DNA from 2 places in the Caballeronia sp. LZ019 genome. Region 2 is predicted to be linked to the other one. Evidence: riboswitches for the same ligand, from Rfam matches in the RefSeq annotation. Region 2 holds a riboswitch; the other holds the start of a gene.

Region 1 (3,407 bases), 1.4 Mb from region 2:
GATGTCTTCGAAGTGCTCGTAGATGAAGCTCTCCTTGTGATGCGCGAGGCACCACTTCGCCATGATCGATCCGCCGCGCGACACGATGCCCGTCATGCGGTTCGCCGTCAGCGGCACGTACTGCAGCCGCACGCCGGCGTGGATCGTGAAGTAATCGACGCCTTGCTCGGCCTGCTCGATCAGCGTGTCGCGGAAGATGTCCCACGTGAGGTCTTCGGCTTTGCCGTTGACCTTCTCCAGCGCCTGGTAGATCGGCACGGTGCCGATCGGCACCGGCGAATTGCGGATGATCCACTCGCGCGTCTCGTGGATATGCTTGCCGGTCGACAGGTCCATCACCGTGTCGCCGCCCCAGCGGATGGCCCACGTCATCTTGTTGACTTCCTCGCCGATCGATGACGTCACCGCCGAATTGCCGATGTTCGCGTTGATCTTCACGAGGAAGTTGCGGCCGATGATCATCGGCTCGCTCTCCGGGTGATTGATGTTCGCCGGGATGATCGCGCGGCCGCGCGCGACTTCCTCGCGCACGAACTCGGGCGTGATCGCCTTCAGCGCGTCCTTGCCGAACGCCGCCGCGCCGAACGCCTGGCCGGGATGCTGGCGGCCCATCATCTGCGCGAGCTTCTCGCCGTTCGGGCCGCTCGCCTTCAGGCTCTCGAGATACTCGGCGCGGCGCTGGTTCTCGCGGATCGCGATGAACTCCATCTCCGGCGTGACGATGCCGGCGCGTGCGTAGTGCATCTGCGTGACGTTATTGCCGTCGCGTGCGCGGCGCGGCTTGCGATGCAGGCCGGGAAAGCGCAGCTCGGCGGTCTTCGGATCGGCGGCGCGCTCGCGGCCGAATTCGCTCGACAAGCCTGCGAGCTCCTCCGTGTCGCCGCGCTTGTCGATCCAGCCGGCGCGCAGCGCGGGCAGGCCCGAGCGGATGTCGATGCGCGCGTCGGGATCGGTGTACGGACCCGACGTGTCGTACACGTACACCGGCGGATTCTTCTCGCCGCCGAAGCCGTCGGGCGTGTCCGACTGCGTGATTTCGCGCATCGGCACGCGGATGTCCGGCGTCGAGCCGCTCACGTAGACCTTGCGCGAGTTGGGCAGCGGCGCGATGGCGGCCGCATCGACGACGGCGTTTTCGGACAGAAACTTCGGATTGGCATTCATGTGCTGTATGTCTCCTGCAGGGACGAAAATTTCAGCGCGAGCATGAGGAAGCCCGGCTGACTCAGGAGCTAAACAGGGAGGAACGAGATGGAAAGGTGCGGGCGCTGAAGATGCGGCGGAAGGTCTTGTCAAAGCCGCAGTGCCCGAACGCTTCCCTGCGCTGGCATTATCCAGATCAGGTTCAAAGGGTATTTCTCACCCACGTGGCACGGGCGATTCGACCGGTGACGCCAATTCGAAATCGCGATGTGCAGCGCAGGACCCCCGCGTTAGCAGCCGCCACGATACACCGCACCGTGGTGCGTTGACAACCATCCCGAAATAGCCCGCTTCGCGCGGTGCCGTTCCTGCATAATGGCGGGCGCCGCGTTTTAGGTAGTTACCCGAAGCGCGGTTTCGCGACCGCCGCCGCTCGCCGTTTGCCTGTCCTCGTTCGCCTCTCGACCGCACTTCGTTCGCTTCGTCATGCCGCTGTGTCTTCATCGTCCTGCACCGTCGTGCGGGCGTCGCACTTCGCGTTCTTCGGCCGTTTCCGCATGCGCCACGCGCAACGCGGCTTTCGCGGAGTGAGCATGTCCACTTCCACGCCGCGTCTGCCGTTCTCGTTTCCCGATCGCTTTCCGTTTCGCGCGCCTCGCTCCTTCAGGGGACAAGTCGTGCTCGCGCTCGCTGTCGTGTATCTCGTCTGGGGATCGACCTATCTCGGGATACATCTGGCGCTCGAATCGTTTCCGCCGCTGATGCTCGGCGGGCTGCGCAATCTGTTCGCGGGCATCGGGCTGTTCGCCATCGGCATGCATCGCAAGGCGGTGCTGCCGAACGCGCAGGAAGTGCGCAACGCGGCGATCGTCGGCACCTTGCTCGAGGGTCTGTCGAGCGGGATGATGGCTTACGGCATGCGCACGGTCGGCACCGGCACGGCGGCGGTGATGGTGGCGACCGTGCCGCTCTTTGCGACGATCTTCACCGCGCTCGCCGGCCGGGGCGTGGCGAAAGGGGAGTGGTTCGCAGTGGCGCTGGGGCTCGTCGGCATCGTCGTGCTGAATCATGGCGACCCTTCGCCCGGTTCGACGCACGGCACGCTCGCGATCCTCTGCGCCGCAATCTTCTGGGCGGGCGGCGCACATCTCGCTGGGCGGCTGCGGCAGCCGTCCGATCTGCTGATGTCGACTGCGCTGCAGATCGGCCTCGGCGGTCTGATCGCGACGGGCATCGCGTTCCTGGCGGGCGAGCGTGTCACGCATGTGGGACCCGGCGCGGGCGTGTCGTTTCTGTATCTCGTCGTGATCGGATCGATGGCCGCGTACGTCGCTTACAACTTCCTGATCCGCCATACGAGCACGATCATCGCGACGAGTTGCCTCTATGTGAACCCGATCGTCGCGGTGCTGCTGGGGGCGGTGCTGCTCGGCGAGGTGATCACGCAATGGACGGTCGTTGCCACCGTCGTCATTCTGATCAGCGTGAGCTTGTCGTTCTGGTTTGACTCCGGAAGGGGACGACTCCCGCCGGACGCGGGTTGAAGATAAGGAAAGCCCCTGCTTAAGATCGCGGAAAAATTCAGCGATTCTTTCAAAAATTAAGCGATGGGTAATCTCTGGTTTTAGTGCCAGAGGACCGTTCACCAACATCGCCGAGAACAGTGTATGGGCGTGTAGGCAATCTCATTTCGAAGCCATTTCGACGTCCGGCGATGCTTCAGCCTTACTCGTACTGGAGGATGAAGTCGAGCTTAGTCGTCACTTTCCGGAACTTGTCAATCAGTTAACCCTGGACGCATTCGTTCAGAACCACCCGAACTGCGACGTTCTGTTCCTGGACTGTGTCTCGTTCAGCCCGCAGGCCCCGTTTCTACTTTCGTTAAGCGAAACTCAGATGAGAGATCGGGTGCGGACCGATATTTCAGCTGACCTCAGGCATCAATTTCGGAGCGTGAGTATCATCGATGCCCGCGGCGTGTACGCATATTGCGCCGCCAGCTACATTGTGACTCCGAAGGGGAAGCAAGTGTTGCGTCAGCTCTTCGCGGAGAGCTGCGACGTCAGAACGGCAGTGGACATTCTTTATCGGGATTGGATAGCGAGTGGGAGACTGGTCGCAAACGTGACCATTCCATTCTTAGCCACTCCGCCATTTCTAAACGCTTCGACCATCCCTTATGAGAAGCTCGCTTCTTCTGTCGGTAATGAAAAAGAATTGCTGCTCGCCAACGCGATACGGCGTTTGCTTTTTGCCGGCGATCA
Region 2 (3,407 bases):
CGTCCGCCGGCGGCCAGAAGACTTCGCGTCCGAGCAGGCTCATGCCGCACCTCCGTCCTGGTGCCAGAACGGCATGCCGACGACCGGCGTGCTCGCGTGCGCGCTGTCGCGCTCGGCCATCGGTCCGGCGAGAAACGCCGTGCGTCCCGCCTCGACGCCCATCGCGAACGCGCGCGCCATCTGCGGCGGATACGTAGCCTGCGAGACCGCTGTATTCAGCAGCACGCCGTCGAAGCCCCACTCCATCACCTGACACGCATGCGACGGCACGCCGAGACCGGCATCGACGATCAGCGGCACATCCGGCAAGCGCTCGCGCAGCGTGCGCAAGCCATACGGATTGGTCACGCCCTTGCCCGTACCGATGGGCGCGCCCCACGGCATCAACGCCTCGCAGCCGGCATCGAGCAGACGCCGGCCGATCACGAGGTCTTCGGTGCAGTACGGCAGCACCTTGAAGCCGTCGCGCACAAGCTTTGCCGCGGCTTCGACGAGACCGATCGGGTCCGGCTGCAGCGTGTAGTCGTCGCCGATCAGTTCCAGCTTGATCCACGGCGTATCGAACACTTCACGCGCCATGTACGCGGTGGTCAGCACTTCATCGACGCTCTGGCAGCCCGCCGTGTTCGGCAGCAGCGCGACGCCGTGGCGCTTGAGCACGTCGAAGAAGCCGGCCTCGCCGGTCTCCGACTGCCGGCGCAGCGCGACGGTCACCATGCCGGGACGCGCGGCGTCGATGGAGTCCGATAGCGACTGCAGCGACGGATAGCGCGACGTGCCGAGCAGCACGCGGCTCGGAAACGACTGGCCGTACAGCGTCAGGGTATCGGCGGCGGGATGTGTGGTCATGATCGTCCTCTGGTGATGCGCTCAGCCGCCCGCGACGGGCGAAACGATGTCGAGCTTGTCGCCCGTGGAAAGCGTCTTCGTGCCGTGCTCGCCACGCGCGACGAACTGGCCGTTCAGCGCGACGGCGAACGGCGGCTTCGCACCGAAAGCGGCGAGCGCGTCGGTGACGGTCGCCGTGTCGGGCAACGTGAACTCGCGCTGATTGATGTGGATGTTCATGCGTTCTCTCTGATCTCGGTCACGCGGTCGCCGTCTCGAAGGCGCCGTGCAGCAGCTCGGACCATAGCGCCTGGCGGCGGAAGTCGTCGAAGGAGGCGGCGTCGCGCACGGTTCCGCCGACGAGCGCATCCGCGAGCGCGCAGGCGGAATCCGCGACTTCGGGCGCGATCATGAAGCCGTGCCGATACAGCCCGTTCACGCGCACGATCTGCGCCCCGTCCCACGCGATAGCCGGGCGATGATCCGGCAGCGTCGGCCGGCATTGCGAGTTCAGTTCGAGAATGCGCGCCTCGCCGAATCCCGGATGAACCGCGAACGCGGCACTCAGCAGTTCAAGCGCCGATCGCACGCTGACGGGCGACATGTCCTCGCCTTCGACTTCGGTCGCGCCGATCACGTAGAGGTCGTTCTCTTTGGGCGCGATGTAGAGCGGATAGCGCGGATGCAGCAGCCGGACCGGCCGCGTCAATCCGATGCCCGGCGCATGCACGCGCGCCACTTCGCCGCGGATACCGCGCAGCGCGGGCCACGCGGGCTTACCGCCGAGTCCGCGGCAATCGATGATCCAGCGCGCGTCGGGCATCGCATCGACGGGCGTGTTCCAGTGCGTCTGCACGCCACGCGCCGCCAGCCCCGCAGCGAGCGCCGCGAGCGCCTGACGGTTGTCGAGCTGGCCTTCGTGCGGCAGGAGCCAGCCCTGCGCGAAACGCGTGCCGAGTGCGGGTTCGGCCTTCGCGACCTGCGCGCCGGCGAGCTTCACGAAACCGCCATCGAGCAATTCGGCGGGCGCGTTCGCCCGCAAGCGGCGCTCGAACAGCGGCGCTTCCGCGCGATCCGCGCCATGCCAGACGACGAGCGTCCCGTTGCGCTGGAAGAAGACCGGCTCGGGCAGCGCCGCGAGGAGATCCGGCCATCGCGCGAGCGACGCCGCGCCGAGTTCGACGACCAGCGGCTCGGCGCTCGTGGCTTCGGCGAGCGGCGCGAGCATCGCGGCGGCGACCCACGCTGCCGACTGCGCGCCCGACTCGTCGCCGCGCTCGTACAGCGCAACGCCGTGTCCCGCGCCCGCGAGTTGCCACGCGACGAGCCGTCCGACGAGCCCGCCGCCGATCACGGCGAAGTCGGGCTTCGCTGCGGTCTGATCGATGCTAATCACTATCCGATGTCTCCTTTGGCGACGGACGCGTCTTCGCATCGCAACGAAGCGGCCGTAGGCGAATCCACGCGAACAAGGACGAAACAGCGGAGAGACCGGCCCGGCGCGAGAACGACGCACCGAGCGGAAAGGAGGACTGGAAGAAACTGGAGGAAGGCGCGGGAGTCGCGCGTTCTCCGGAAACTTCCCTCGCCGGTATTACCCGGATCGGGTGCAAAGGGTCTCTCTCAGCCTCGCCGCGCTCGATACTTTCGATACCGCTCGCGCACGAAGCACCCCTGTTTCGCCGGAAGTCATTAGAGCATAAAAGCCGAAGCCGCTGCAAACCGGGATTGCCCGCGCGCGCTTGGCCGCCTGATCGCCGGCTGCGTCACTCTGGCACAATGCCCCGAACGCAGTTCATCGAACGATCGCACCGTATTAAGTGGCAGTTAAGGGAACGTCTCAACAATCTGCGAGGCTGGGATCGGGCTGCACGCGACATCGCGGCAGCCCGATCCCGCAGCGACATGTGTCAACCCGCCGGCAAGCCGGCGCACAAGCAGAAAGGTCATGGCCAACTCAAACCCGGAAAGCACGCAACAGAAGGCGGACGAAGTCTCGGCGTGGAGTCTCATCAAACCGTACTGGATATCCGAAGAACGAGGCGTGGCGTGGGGGCTGCTCGTCGCGATCATCGCGATCAACATGACGGTCGTGTGGATCAACGTGCGGCTCAACAGCTGGAACGCGGACTTCTATAACGCGCTGCAGAACAAGAATGTCCGCGACTTTCCGCATCTGCTGCTGATCTTCACCGGGCTTGCATTTGCTTATATTCTGCTCGCCGTCTACGGACGCTATCTGCGCCAGATGCTCGCGTTCCGCTGGCGGCAATGGCTCACGAACCGGTTTCTCGAGCAATGGCTCGGCGACCGCGCGTTCTATCGTATCGAGCGCGACCGTCTCGCCGACAACCCCGACCAGCGTATCAGCGACGACCTGCAATCGTTCGCGACGACCACGCTCACGCTGTCGCTCGATCTGCTTTCGACGCTCGTCACGCTCGTCACCTTCATCACCATCCTCTGGACCCTCGCTGGCGCGCTGACGCTGACGCTCGGCGGCACGCCCATCGTGATTCCGGGCTATATGGTCTGGGCGGCGGCGCTGTATGCGATTCTCGGCTCGCTGATCATTCAGA

Evidence for each region. Region 2 has a riboswitch for thiamine pyrophosphate ahead of P9255_RS17610 (FAD-dependent oxidoreductase). Riboswitches for the same ligand answer to the same signal wherever they lie in the genome.
Region 1: it holds a riboswitch for thiamine pyrophosphate, as region 2 does, so the genes downstream of both, thiC (phosphomethylpyrimidine synthase ThiC) here and P9255_RS17610 (FAD-dependent oxidoreductase) in region 2, are expected to answer to the same signal.

Annotation. Positions count from the first base shown of each region.
Region 1 covers NZ_JARTVZ010000005.1:2,278,739-2,282,145, forward strand. The annotation lists gene thiC (phosphomethylpyrimidine synthase ThiC) at 1-1,164, opposite strand, end outside; TPP riboswitch at 1,299-1,440, opposite strand; gene P9255_RS24085 (EamA family transporter) at 1,737-2,687, shown strand; gene P9255_RS24090 (hypothetical protein) at 3,097-3,407, shown strand, end outside.
Region 2 covers NZ_JARTVZ010000005.1:902,114-905,520, forward strand. The annotation lists gene thiE (thiamine phosphate synthase) at 1-43, opposite strand, end outside; gene P9255_RS17600 (thiazole synthase) at 40-849, opposite strand; gene thiS (sulfur carrier protein ThiS) at 871-1,068, opposite strand; gene P9255_RS17610 (FAD-dependent oxidoreductase) at 1,088-2,263, opposite strand; TPP riboswitch at 2,392-2,514, opposite strand; gene P9255_RS17615 (ABC transporter ATP-binding protein/permease) at 2,777-3,407, shown strand, end outside.